Regions from separate parts of the Pseudofrankia coriaricola genome, predicted to be linked through region 2. Evidence: riboswitches for the same ligand, from Rfam matches in the RefSeq annotation. Region 2 holds a riboswitch; each other region holds the start of a gene.

Evidence for each region. Region 2 has a riboswitch for cobalamin ahead of bluB (5,6-dimethylbenzimidazole synthase). Riboswitches for the same ligand answer to the same signal wherever they lie in the genome.
Region 1: another riboswitch for cobalamin. It lies ahead of bluB (5,6-dimethylbenzimidazole synthase); the one in region 2 lies ahead of bluB (5,6-dimethylbenzimidazole synthase).
Region 3: another riboswitch for cobalamin. It lies ahead of bluB (5,6-dimethylbenzimidazole synthase); the one in region 2 lies ahead of bluB (5,6-dimethylbenzimidazole synthase).

The regions. Positions count from the first base shown of each region.
Region 1 is NZ_JASNFO010000038.1:81,226-85,140, forward strand. Features, by position in the region: gene QOZ89_RS20740 (sigma-70 family RNA polymerase sigma factor) at 1-303, opposite strand, end outside; partial or broken gene QOZ89_RS20745 (transposase) at 598-813, shown strand; gene QOZ89_RS20750 (hypothetical protein) at 798-1,052, shown strand; gene QOZ89_RS20755 (nuclear transport factor 2 family protein) at 1,049-1,483, opposite strand; cobalamin riboswitch at 1,763-1,960, shown strand; gene bluB (5,6-dimethylbenzimidazole synthase) at 1,989-2,660, shown strand; gene QOZ89_RS20765 (VIT1/CCC1 transporter family protein) at 2,731-3,561, opposite strand; gene QOZ89_RS20770 (peroxiredoxin) at 3,558-3,915, opposite strand, start outside.
Region 2 is NZ_JASNFO010000044.1:6,459-10,373, reverse strand. Features, by position in the region: partial or broken gene QOZ89_RS23560 (transposase) at 1-199, shown strand, start outside; gene QOZ89_RS23555 (hypothetical protein) at 184-438, shown strand; gene QOZ89_RS23550 (nuclear transport factor 2 family protein) at 435-869, opposite strand; cobalamin riboswitch at 1,149-1,346, shown strand; gene bluB (5,6-dimethylbenzimidazole synthase) at 1,375-2,046, shown strand; gene QOZ89_RS23540 (VIT1/CCC1 transporter family protein) at 2,117-2,947, opposite strand; gene QOZ89_RS23535 (peroxiredoxin) at 2,944-3,591, opposite strand; gene QOZ89_RS23530 (hypothetical protein) at 3,641-3,915, opposite strand, start outside.
Region 3 is NZ_JASNFO010000117.1:37,021-40,935, forward strand. Features, by position in the region: gene QOZ89_RS41920 (peroxiredoxin) at 1-45, shown strand, start outside; gene QOZ89_RS41925 (VIT1/CCC1 transporter family protein) at 42-872, shown strand; gene bluB (5,6-dimethylbenzimidazole synthase) at 943-1,614, opposite strand; cobalamin riboswitch at 1,643-1,840, opposite strand; gene QOZ89_RS41935 (nuclear transport factor 2 family protein) at 2,120-2,554, shown strand; gene QOZ89_RS41940 (hypothetical protein) at 2,551-2,805, opposite strand; partial or broken gene QOZ89_RS41945 (transposase) at 2,790-3,005, opposite strand; gene QOZ89_RS41950 (sigma-70 family RNA polymerase sigma factor) at 3,300-3,794, shown strand; gene QOZ89_RS41955 (hypothetical protein) at 3,791-3,915, shown strand, end outside.

The DNA of each region.
Region 1 (3,915 bases), on a different contig from region 2:
CAGCAGTTGGGGGTCCAGACCGGGGTCACTGACCGTGCTGGCCGCGACGTCGGGAACACCGTCCAGCGCTACTTCCCGTCGCCGCCGACGCCACCACGAGACCCGGGTGTTGAGCGCCGTACGCACGATCCATGCGCGCGGCGCCGGATGGCGGCTGACTTTCGGCCACGCCATCCAGGCCCGAGTGAACGCCTCGGCGACCAGGTCCTCGGCCAGCTGCCGATCAGCCACGCTCGCCAAGACTGCCCGCAGGCATGCGTCCTGGCTGGCTTGGTAGAACTCCCTGAACTCCAGCTGCTTCACACCCCCTATACGCCGCAGCGCCTCGATCCGCTTACCTGAGACTCGGACTCGGACTCCGTGACGCGGGCTTCTTTCGCGGGACAACGACCGCCTCGCCGCACTGCGCCAGCAGACCGATGCCTGGCACCACGGCATGCGCGGCCGACCCACCTGGTGGCGCAGCGGCGACGGACGTGGTGTACGGGATGTGATCGACCAGTGACTTGCTGGAGTAGCGGTCCGCGAACTGGGACGGCCACCGCGTGATCCTCTTCGAGAACCGACCAAAGAACTCGAAGACGGAGGAACACTGCGATGGCCGTGCGACCGACTGTGCCCGACGCGGAACTCGTCGGCAAGGAACTGATGATGGCGAGTCCGGATCTGCTGGGCGCGCTGGTGAAAAGGTTCGCGGATTCCCTGATGTCCGCGGAGGCGGACGCGCTGTGCGGAGCGGAATACGGTGAGATCTCGCCCGATCGGGTGAATCGTCGCAACGGTTACCGGAGCCGGGAGTGGGACACCCGGGCTCCCCGACCTGCGTCGGGTCGAGTTCGAGCTACCTGTGGGCCTGCCCCGTCGGCATCGACTGGTTCGTCATGCTCGCCGACACCGTTGACACCGACACCGTGGGGAAGGTCTTCCGTGCCGTCTACGCCCAGCCCCTCACCCCGCACCAGCTCACCCGGCTCTGGCCGGCTGGCCCCCGTATCGGCGGACCCGGCGCCCCTGCGACTCCTGAACGGCCGGCCATACGGATGAGGAGCTAATTCTCCACGAGGGCCTCGTTGGAGTACGTCCTGTCGAACAGGACATCGTTGGTGTGAATCGTGTCGTAGTATTCGCGCACGGACTGAATCGTGCTGCCGCGCACTTCGACGACAAAGCAGATCCGGTTGTCGTACGTCTTTCCGGCCGGCGACACCCCGCGCACCTCGGCTTCGACGACGACCCGATCTCCTTCCGCTGTTCCACTGGTGATGGTCATTTCTATCCCAGCCGGCATGACCGTTCCTACCAAGCCGAGCAGATCGACGAGCTTCTGCTTGGTGTATGTGCCCGCCAGCGGGATGTGCTCCGGCTTTCCGGACACCAACCACGTAGCCTTCTCGTCCATCAGGTCCATGGCGGCTTTGATGCGCCCCACCGACAGGTTCTCGAAGAAACTGAACACCATGTTCTTGTTTGCCGTCGTACTCAACCGCACTCCTTGTTGATCTTCGGCACGATTTGCCGCTAGCTCGATGACAAGCGGCCATGCTAACCCGCGGTCGGCGACGGCCCAGAGCTTCGCCGACCGGCAGCCGAGCTGACAGGCCCCGCCCGGAGTTCCGTGGCAGCCAGCGTGGCAGCCAAGCCGGTGGACGACGGCGGACGATCGGGGGACGCCGGCCAAACCGGGATCATCGGGCTCTGGTGTGGGCCTCGTCCAGACCGGCCAACGAGCCCGGCGGCGGGCACCAGGCCCTGATAGCGTGCACGGCGGCATCGTTTGCGGGGTGCCCCGGGTGACCGGGGAGAATCGGGAAGCCGGTGGAAGTCCGGCACGGGCCCGCCGCGGTAACCGGGGAGTCCCCGTCCACGCGCTCAGCGCGGCCACTGGACCTAACAGTCCGGGAAGGCGGACGGTCGGCGTCGATCCGGGAGTCCGAAGACCGGCCCCGCGCGGGTGCCGCCCTGGGGCGGCCGGACAGCGGGAGCCTGCCATGCCTACGCATCTGTACGACGTGATCCACCAGCGCCGCGACGTGCGCGGCCAGTTCACTGGCGCGCCGATCCCCAGCGAGATCCTCGAGCGGGTGCTCGAGGCCGCACACGCCGCGCCGAGTGTCGGACTCAGCCAGCCCTGGGACTTCATCCTCGTCACCGACCGGCGCACACGGCGGGCCTTTCACGCCCACGTTCGGTGCGAGCGGGAGGTCTTCGCCGCGTCGCTTGCCGAACAACGGGCCGCCCGCTTCAGCCGGATAAAGATCGACGGGGTGATGGAGTCGTCCCTGTCGCTGGTCGTGACCTACGACCAGCGACGCGGGGCGCCGGCGGTCCTGGGCCGACACGCCATCGCCGACGCAGGTCTTTACTCCGTCTGCCTGGCGATCCAGAACCTGTGGCTCGCGGCCACGGCCGAGGGTCTCGGCGTGGGATGGGTCTCCTTCTACCGGGAAGCGTTCGTCCGCGACCTGCTCGCCATCCCCGCGGACATCCGACCCGTCGCGTGGCTGTGCCTCGGACCGGTAACCCACCACGAATCCATCCCCGACCTCGAGCGCCACGGCTGGGCGAACCGGCGCCCGCTTCGCCAGGCGGTCCACCAGGAACGCTGGCATCCGACCGCCGACGACAACGACTGCGACTCGTCGAGAGCGCCGTCGACGTAGAAGTGGAAGAAGGCGTTGACGTACTTCAGCGGCACGCTCGCCTCCATCTCGGCGCGCGTCTCCTCGTCGGTCAACTCACTGTTGAGCCGAACAGCTTTCCGATGCTGTAGGTGGCTGCCGCTGCGGCCAGGATGATAGCCAGCTGGCGCAGCGCCCCACGCCTCATCGAGTGATCGCTGGAGCGGGCGATGCCGGCCCCGACGAGGATGCTGGCGATGGCGGTCAGGGCGATGGACACGGATACGGCGGGGACGCCGCGCAGGAACCACCAGGGCGCGAGCGGTATGAGGGCTCCCCCGGCGAAGTAGGCGAGCGATGTGGTCGCGGCGGTCAGTGGCGAGCCGAGCCCGGCGGGACTGATGCCAAACACGATCTGAGCGGTGAAGGCAAGAAACCGCTCCTCGTCCAGCGCGAGCTCTGCTGGCGCGGATTGCGCGGTTGCCCGGGCGAATCCCGCGGCCTCTAGGCGTGATGAGAGCTCGTCGAGCATCAATCGTGGGTTACGCGTGACCAGTTGCCGGATCTTGACAAGCAGGCCACCGTAGAGTTCGGCCTGACTGCGTACGGAGACCCATTCACCCGCAGCCATCGACAGCGCGCCGGCGAGCAGGCTGGCGAACCCGGCCAGACGGACGGTGCCGGGCGACGCGTGCGCGCCGGCCATGCCCAGAATGAGGCAGATGTTGGTGACGAGGCCGTCGTTAATGCCCAGCACCGCGGCTCGCGCGCCGCCACGCGCGACCCGGGCTACCTGGTCAGCAAGATCGGCTGCATCGAATGCCGGATCGGTGGGCCGACTCGCGGCGGTCGTGCGCAGCGGCCACGCCGGTCGGTGTGCTCGATACGCTCGGTGGCCGGCGGGCAGGAACGGAACGACCCCCGCGGGCACGTCCTCACTCATGCCCGGCCCAGCTCGGCGAGAGTGGACAGTACAGAGACGGCATGCTCCTGGACACCGGCGACGACATATGTCTTGCGGACGACGCCATCGGGATCGACCAGGTATGACACTCGAAGCGGAAAGGCGGCGTACTGGTCGTCTGGGTCCCGCTCGACCGCGAACAGGCGCCCCACGCTGTGGTCCACATCCGAAAGCAGCGGGAACTCGAAGCCCTGTTCCTCGGCCCAAGCCTTGTTCTCTTCAGGTGTGTCGAACGACAGGCCCACAATGAGACAGCCGGCTGCCTGAAACTGCTCGGCCTGGTCTCGTAGTTCCTGACCTTCGATGGTGCAGCCGGGCGACCCGGCCTTGGGA
Region 2 (3,915 bases):
TGTGCCCGACGCGGAACTCGTCGGCAAGGAACTGATGATGGCGAGTCCGGATCTGCTGGGCGCGCTGGTGAAAAGGTTCGCGGATTCCCTGATGTCCGCGGAGGCGGACGCGCTGTGCGGAGCGGAATACGGTGAGATCTCGCCCGATCGGGTGAATCGTCGCAACGGTTACCGGAGCCGGGAGTGGGACACCCGGGCTCCCCGACCTGCGTCGGGTCGAGTTCGAGCTACCTGTGGGCCTGCCCCGTCGGCATCGACTGGTTCGTCATGCTCGCCGACACCGTTGACACCGACACCGTGGGGAAGGTCTTCCGTGCCGTCTACGCCCAGCCCCTCACCCCGCACCAGCTCACCCGGCTCTGGCCGGCTGGCCCCCGTATCGGCGGACCCGGCGCCCCTGCGACTCCTGAACGGCCGGCCATACGGATGAGGAGCTAATTCTCCACGAGGGCCTCGTTGGAGTACGTCCTGTCGAACAGGACATCGTTGGTGTGAATCGTGTCGTAGTATTCGCGCACGGACTGAATCGTGCTGCCGCGCACTTCGACGACAAAGCAGATCCGGTTGTCGTACGTCTTTCCGGCCGGCGACACCCCGCGCACCTCGGCTTCGACGACGACCCGATCTCCTTCCGCTGTTCCACTGGTGATGGTCATTTCTATCCCAGCCGGCATGACCGTTCCTACCAAGCCGAGCAGATCGACGAGCTTCTGCTTGGTGTATGTGCCCGCCAGCGGGATGTGCTCCGGCTTTCCGGACACCAACCACGTAGCCTTCTCGTCCATCAGGTCCATGGCGGCTTTGATGCGCCCCACCGACAGGTTCTCGAAGAAACTGAACACCATGTTCTTGTTTGCCGTCGTACTCAACCGCACTCCTTGTTGATCTTCGGCACGATTTGCCGCTAGCTCGATGACAAGCGGCCATGCTAACCCGCGGTCGGCGACGGCCCAGAGCTTCGCCGACCGGCAGCCGAGCTGACAGGCCCCGCCCGGAGTTCCGTGGCAGCCAGCGTGGCAGCCAAGCCGGTGGACGACGGCGGACGATCGGGGGACGCCGGCCAAACCGGGATCATCGGGCTCTGGTGTGGGCCTCGTCCAGACCGGCCAACGAGCCCGGCGGCGGGCACCAGGCCCTGATAGCGTGCACGGCGGCATCGTTTGCGGGGTGCCCCGGGTGACCGGGGAGAATCGGGAAGCCGGTGGAAGTCCGGCACGGGCCCGCCGCGGTAACCGGGGAGTCCCCGTCCACGCGCTCAGCGCGGCCACTGGACCTAACAGTCCGGGAAGGCGGACGGTCGGCGTCGATCCGGGAGTCCGAAGACCGGCCCCGCGCGGGTGCCGCCCTGGGGCGGCCGGACAGCGGGAGCCTGCCATGCCTACGCATCTGTACGACGTGATCCACCAGCGCCGCGACGTGCGCGGCCAGTTCACTGGCGCGCCGATCCCCAGCGAGATCCTCGAGCGGGTGCTCGAGGCCGCACACGCCGCGCCGAGTGTCGGACTCAGCCAGCCCTGGGACTTCATCCTCGTCACCGACCGGCGCACACGGCGGGCCTTTCACGCCCACGTTCGGTGCGAGCGGGAGGTCTTCGCCGCGTCGCTTGCCGAACAACGGGCCGCCCGCTTCAGCCGGATAAAGATCGACGGGGTGATGGAGTCGTCCCTGTCGCTGGTCGTGACCTACGACCAGCGACGCGGGGCGCCGGCGGTCCTGGGCCGACACGCCATCGCCGACGCAGGTCTTTACTCCGTCTGCCTGGCGATCCAGAACCTGTGGCTCGCGGCCACGGCCGAGGGTCTCGGCGTGGGATGGGTCTCCTTCTACCGGGAAGCGTTCGTCCGCGACCTGCTCGCCATCCCCGCGGACATCCGACCCGTCGCGTGGCTGTGCCTCGGACCGGTAACCCACCACGAATCCATCCCCGACCTCGAGCGCCACGGCTGGGCGAACCGGCGCCCGCTTCGCCAGGCGGTCCACCAGGAACGCTGGCATCCGACCGCCGACGACAACGACTGCGACTCGTCGAGAGCGCCGTCGACGTAGAAGTGGAAGAAGGCGTTGACGTACTTCAGCGGCACGCTCGCCTCCATCTCGGCGCGCGTCTCCTCGTCGGTCAACTCACTGTTGAGCCGAACAGCTTTCCGATGCTGTAGGTGGCTGCCGCTGCGGCCAGGATGATAGCCAGCTGGCGCAGCGCCCCACGCCTCATCGAGTGATCGCTGGAGCGGGCGATGCCGGCCCCGACGAGGATGCTGGCGATGGCGGTCAGGGCGATGGACACGGATACGGCGGGGACGCCGCGCAGGAACCACCAGGGCGCGAGCGGTATGAGGGCTCCCCCGGCGAAGTAGGCGAGCGATGTGGTCGCGGCGGTCAGTGGCGAGCCGAGCCCGGCGGGACTGATGCCAAACACGATCTGAGCGGTGAAGGCAAGAAACCGCTCCTCGTCCAGCGCGAGCTCTGCTGGCGCGGATTGCGCGGTTGCCCGGGCGAATCCCGCGGCCTCTAGGCGTGATGAGAGCTCGTCGAGCATCAATCGTGGGTTACGCGTGACCAGTTGCCGGATCTTGACAAGCAGGCCACCGTAGAGTTCGGCCTGACTGCGTACGGAGACCCATTCACCCGCAGCCATCGACAGCGCGCCGGCGAGCAGGCTGGCGAACCCGGCCAGACGGACGGTGCCGGGCGACGCGTGCGCGCCGGCCATGCCCAGAATGAGGCAGATGTTGGTGACGAGGCCGTCGTTAATGCCCAGCACCGCGGCTCGCGCGCCGCCACGCGCGACCCGGGCTACCTGGTCAGCAAGATCGGCTGCATCGAATGCCGGATCGGTGGGCCGACTCGCGGCGGTCGTGCGCAGCGGCCACGCCGGTCGGTGTGCTCGATACGCTCGGTGGCCGGCGGGCAGGAACGGAACGACCCCCGCGGGCACGTCCTCACTCATGCCCGGCCCAGCTCGGCGAGAGTGGACAGTACAGAGACGGCATGCTCCTGGACACCGGCGACGACATATGTCTTGCGGACGACGCCATCGGGATCGACCAGGTATGACACTCGAAGCGGAAAGGCGGCGTACTGGTCGTCTGGGTCCCGCTCGACCGCGAACAGGCGCCCCACGCTGTGGTCCACATCCGAAAGCAGCGGGAACTCGAAGCCCTGTTCCTCGGCCCAAGCCTTGTTCTCTTCAGGTGTGTCGAACGACAGGCCCACAATGAGACAGCCGGCTGCCTGAAACTGCTCGGCCTGGTCTCGTAGTTCCTGACCTTCGATGGTGCAGCCGGGCGACCCGGCCTTGGGATACCACCACAACAACGCCCAGTGCCCCGCAAGCGCAGTCGAGGCGACCAACCTCCCGTCCTGGTCCGGGAGGGCGAAGACAGGAACGCGGGCGCCTGGGTCGAGCATGTGGGCGATGCTATGTCGCCGACGGCCAGCTATCCGCGGCCGGGCGACCCCGCGACGCACTATCGCCACCTGGTGGCGCGGGACGGCGATCTCGACCTCTATCTCGTGGGGCCGACCACCCACACCGGCCATTGCGAGCAGCCTGCGCACCAGGAACACGACCGTGACACCACGGCCCGTCATGATCCCCGACCTCACCGCGTCGCACGCCTGGTGACCTGTGACCCTGGCCTCACACCGGCATGTGGTCCAGACGCCGCTGGCCGACCGGCTGGCGCGGCGACGACTGGCCGCGCTCACGCCCGGATATGTGCGGGCGGCGATCCGGCGCTGGCAGCAGGAGGGCCTGTCGGTGCCGACGGTGTCCGGCCGCTGGCTTGCCCTGCGTTCGGCGGTGTCCTGGGCAGTCGACGAAGAGCTTCTGCCTAGCAACCCACTTGCCGGCGTGAAGGGCCCACGGCGGCCGGTACCGCGACGCCACCACACCCTCGCCGAGGTCTGCCAGCT
Region 3 (3,915 bases), on a different contig from region 2:
GCCGTCTCTGTACTGTCCACTCTCGCCGAGCTGGGCCGGGCATGAGTGAGGACGTGCCCGCGGGGGTCGTTCCGTTCCTGCCCGCCGGCCACCGAGCGTATCGAGCACACCGACCGGCGTGGCCGCTGCGCACGACCGCCGCGAGTCGGCCCACCGATCCGGCATTCGATGCAGCCGATCTTGCTGACCAGGTAGCCCGGGTCGCGCGTGGCGGCGCGCGAGCCGCGGTGCTGGGCATTAACGACGGCCTCGTCACCAACATCTGCCTCATTCTGGGCATGGCCGGCGCGCACGCGTCGCCCGGCACCGTCCGTCTGGCCGGGTTCGCCAGCCTGCTCGCCGGCGCGCTGTCGATGGCTGCGGGTGAATGGGTCTCCGTACGCAGTCAGGCCGAACTCTACGGTGGCCTGCTTGTCAAGATCCGGCAACTGGTCACGCGTAACCCACGATTGATGCTCGACGAGCTCTCATCACGCCTAGAGGCCGCGGGATTCGCCCGGGCAACCGCGCAATCCGCGCCAGCAGAGCTCGCGCTGGACGAGGAGCGGTTTCTTGCCTTCACCGCTCAGATCGTGTTTGGCATCAGTCCCGCCGGGCTCGGCTCGCCACTGACCGCCGCGACCACATCGCTCGCCTACTTCGCCGGGGGAGCCCTCATACCGCTCGCGCCCTGGTGGTTCCTGCGCGGCGTCCCCGCCGTATCCGTGTCCATCGCCCTGACCGCCATCGCCAGCATCCTCGTCGGGGCCGGCATCGCCCGCTCCAGCGATCACTCGATGAGGCGTGGGGCGCTGCGCCAGCTGGCTATCATCCTGGCCGCAGCGGCAGCCACCTACAGCATCGGAAAGCTGTTCGGCTCAACAGTGAGTTGACCGACGAGGAGACGCGCGCCGAGATGGAGGCGAGCGTGCCGCTGAAGTACGTCAACGCCTTCTTCCACTTCTACGTCGACGGCGCTCTCGACGAGTCGCAGTCGTTGTCGTCGGCGGTCGGATGCCAGCGTTCCTGGTGGACCGCCTGGCGAAGCGGGCGCCGGTTCGCCCAGCCGTGGCGCTCGAGGTCGGGGATGGATTCGTGGTGGGTTACCGGTCCGAGGCACAGCCACGCGACGGGTCGGATGTCCGCGGGGATGGCGAGCAGGTCGCGGACGAACGCTTCCCGGTAGAAGGAGACCCATCCCACGCCGAGACCCTCGGCCGTGGCCGCGAGCCACAGGTTCTGGATCGCCAGGCAGACGGAGTAAAGACCTGCGTCGGCGATGGCGTGTCGGCCCAGGACCGCCGGCGCCCCGCGTCGCTGGTCGTAGGTCACGACCAGCGACAGGGACGACTCCATCACCCCGTCGATCTTTATCCGGCTGAAGCGGGCGGCCCGTTGTTCGGCAAGCGACGCGGCGAAGACCTCCCGCTCGCACCGAACGTGGGCGTGAAAGGCCCGCCGTGTGCGCCGGTCGGTGACGAGGATGAAGTCCCAGGGCTGGCTGAGTCCGACACTCGGCGCGGCGTGTGCGGCCTCGAGCACCCGCTCGAGGATCTCGCTGGGGATCGGCGCGCCAGTGAACTGGCCGCGCACGTCGCGGCGCTGGTGGATCACGTCGTACAGATGCGTAGGCATGGCAGGCTCCCGCTGTCCGGCCGCCCCAGGGCGGCACCCGCGCGGGGCCGGTCTTCGGACTCCCGGATCGACGCCGACCGTCCGCCTTCCCGGACTGTTAGGTCCAGTGGCCGCGCTGAGCGCGTGGACGGGGACTCCCCGGTTACCGCGGCGGGCCCGTGCCGGACTTCCACCGGCTTCCCGATTCTCCCCGGTCACCCGGGGCACCCCGCAAACGATGCCGCCGTGCACGCTATCAGGGCCTGGTGCCCGCCGCCGGGCTCGTTGGCCGGTCTGGACGAGGCCCACACCAGAGCCCGATGATCCCGGTTTGGCCGGCGTCCCCCGATCGTCCGCCGTCGTCCACCGGCTTGGCTGCCACGCTGGCTGCCACGGAACTCCGGGCGGGGCCTGTCAGCTCGGCTGCCGGTCGGCGAAGCTCTGGGCCGTCGCCGACCGCGGGTTAGCATGGCCGCTTGTCATCGAGCTAGCGGCAAATCGTGCCGAAGATCAACAAGGAGTGCGGTTGAGTACGACGGCAAACAAGAACATGGTGTTCAGTTTCTTCGAGAACCTGTCGGTGGGGCGCATCAAAGCCGCCATGGACCTGATGGACGAGAAGGCTACGTGGTTGGTGTCCGGAAAGCCGGAGCACATCCCGCTGGCGGGCACATACACCAAGCAGAAGCTCGTCGATCTGCTCGGCTTGGTAGGAACGGTCATGCCGGCTGGGATAGAAATGACCATCACCAGTGGAACAGCGGAAGGAGATCGGGTCGTCGTCGAAGCCGAGGTGCGCGGGGTGTCGCCGGCCGGAAAGACGTACGACAACCGGATCTGCTTTGTCGTCGAAGTGCGCGGCAGCACGATTCAGTCCGTGCGCGAATACTACGACACGATTCACACCAACGATGTCCTGTTCGACAGGACGTACTCCAACGAGGCCCTCGTGGAGAATTAGCTCCTCATCCGTATGGCCGGCCGTTCAGGAGTCGCAGGGGCGCCGGGTCCGCCGATACGGGGGCCAGCCGGCCAGAGCCGGGTGAGCTGGTGCGGGGTGAGGGGCTGGGCGTAGACGGCACGGAAGACCTTCCCCACGGTGTCGGTGTCAACGGTGTCGGCGAGCATGACGAACCAGTCGATGCCGACGGGGCAGGCCCACAGGTAGCTCGAACTCGACCCGACGCAGGTCGGGGAGCCCGGGTGTCCCACTCCCGGCTCCGGTAACCGTTGCGACGATTCACCCGATCGGGCGAGATCTCACCGTATTCCGCTCCGCACAGCGCGTCCGCCTCCGCGGACATCAGGGAATCCGCGAACCTTTTCACCAGCGCGCCCAGCAGATCCGGACTCGCCATCATCAGTTCCTTGCCGACGAGTTCCGCGTCGGGCACAGTCGGTCGCACGGCCATCGCAGTGTTCCTCCGTCTTCGAGTTCTTTGGTCGGTTCTCGAAGAGGATCACGCGGTGGCCGTCCCAGTTCGCGGACCGCTACTCCAGCAAGTCACTGGTCGATCACATCCCGTACACCACGTCCGTCGCCGCTGCGCCACCAGGTGGGTCGGCCGCGCATGCCGTGGTGCCAGGCATCGGTCTGCTGGCGCAGTGCGGCGAGGCGGTCGTTGTCCCGCGAAAGAAGCCCGCGTCACGGAGTCCGAGTCCGAGTCTCAGGTAAGCGGATCGAGGCGCTGCGGCGTATAGGGGGTGTGAAGCAGCTGGAGTTCAGGGAGTTCTACCAAGCCAGCCAGGACGCATGCCTGCGGGCAGTCTTGGCGAGCGTGGCTGATCGGCAGCTGGCCGAGGACCTGGTCGCCGAGGCGTTCACTCGGGCCTGGATGGCGTGGCCGAAAGTCAGCCGCCATCCGGCGCCGCGCGCATGGATCGTGCGTACGGCGCTCAACACCCGGGTCTCGTGGTGGCGTCGGCGGCGACGGGAAGTAGCGCTGGACGGTGTTCCCGACGTCGCGGCCAGCACGGTCAGTGACCCCGGTCTGGACCCCCAACTGCTGGCCGTGCTGCGTCAACTGCCGCGGCGGCAGCGGGAAGTGATCGCGTACCGGGTCTTCCTCGACCTCGACACCGGCACCACGGCCAAGGTGCTCGGGATCGCCCCGGGAACCGTCGCCGCCCATCTGTCGCGGGCCGTTGCGACACTGCGCGGCCACCTTGTTACCGCAGACAACCCGGAGGTTGGGCAATGAGCGACCGCGACATGGACGTACTGGACGCGCTGAAGGATTCGCTGGACGGCATCACCATGGACACCCCGGTCGAGCAGATCGAGGCCGCGGGCCGGGCGCGCCGGCGTCGGCGCCGCATCGT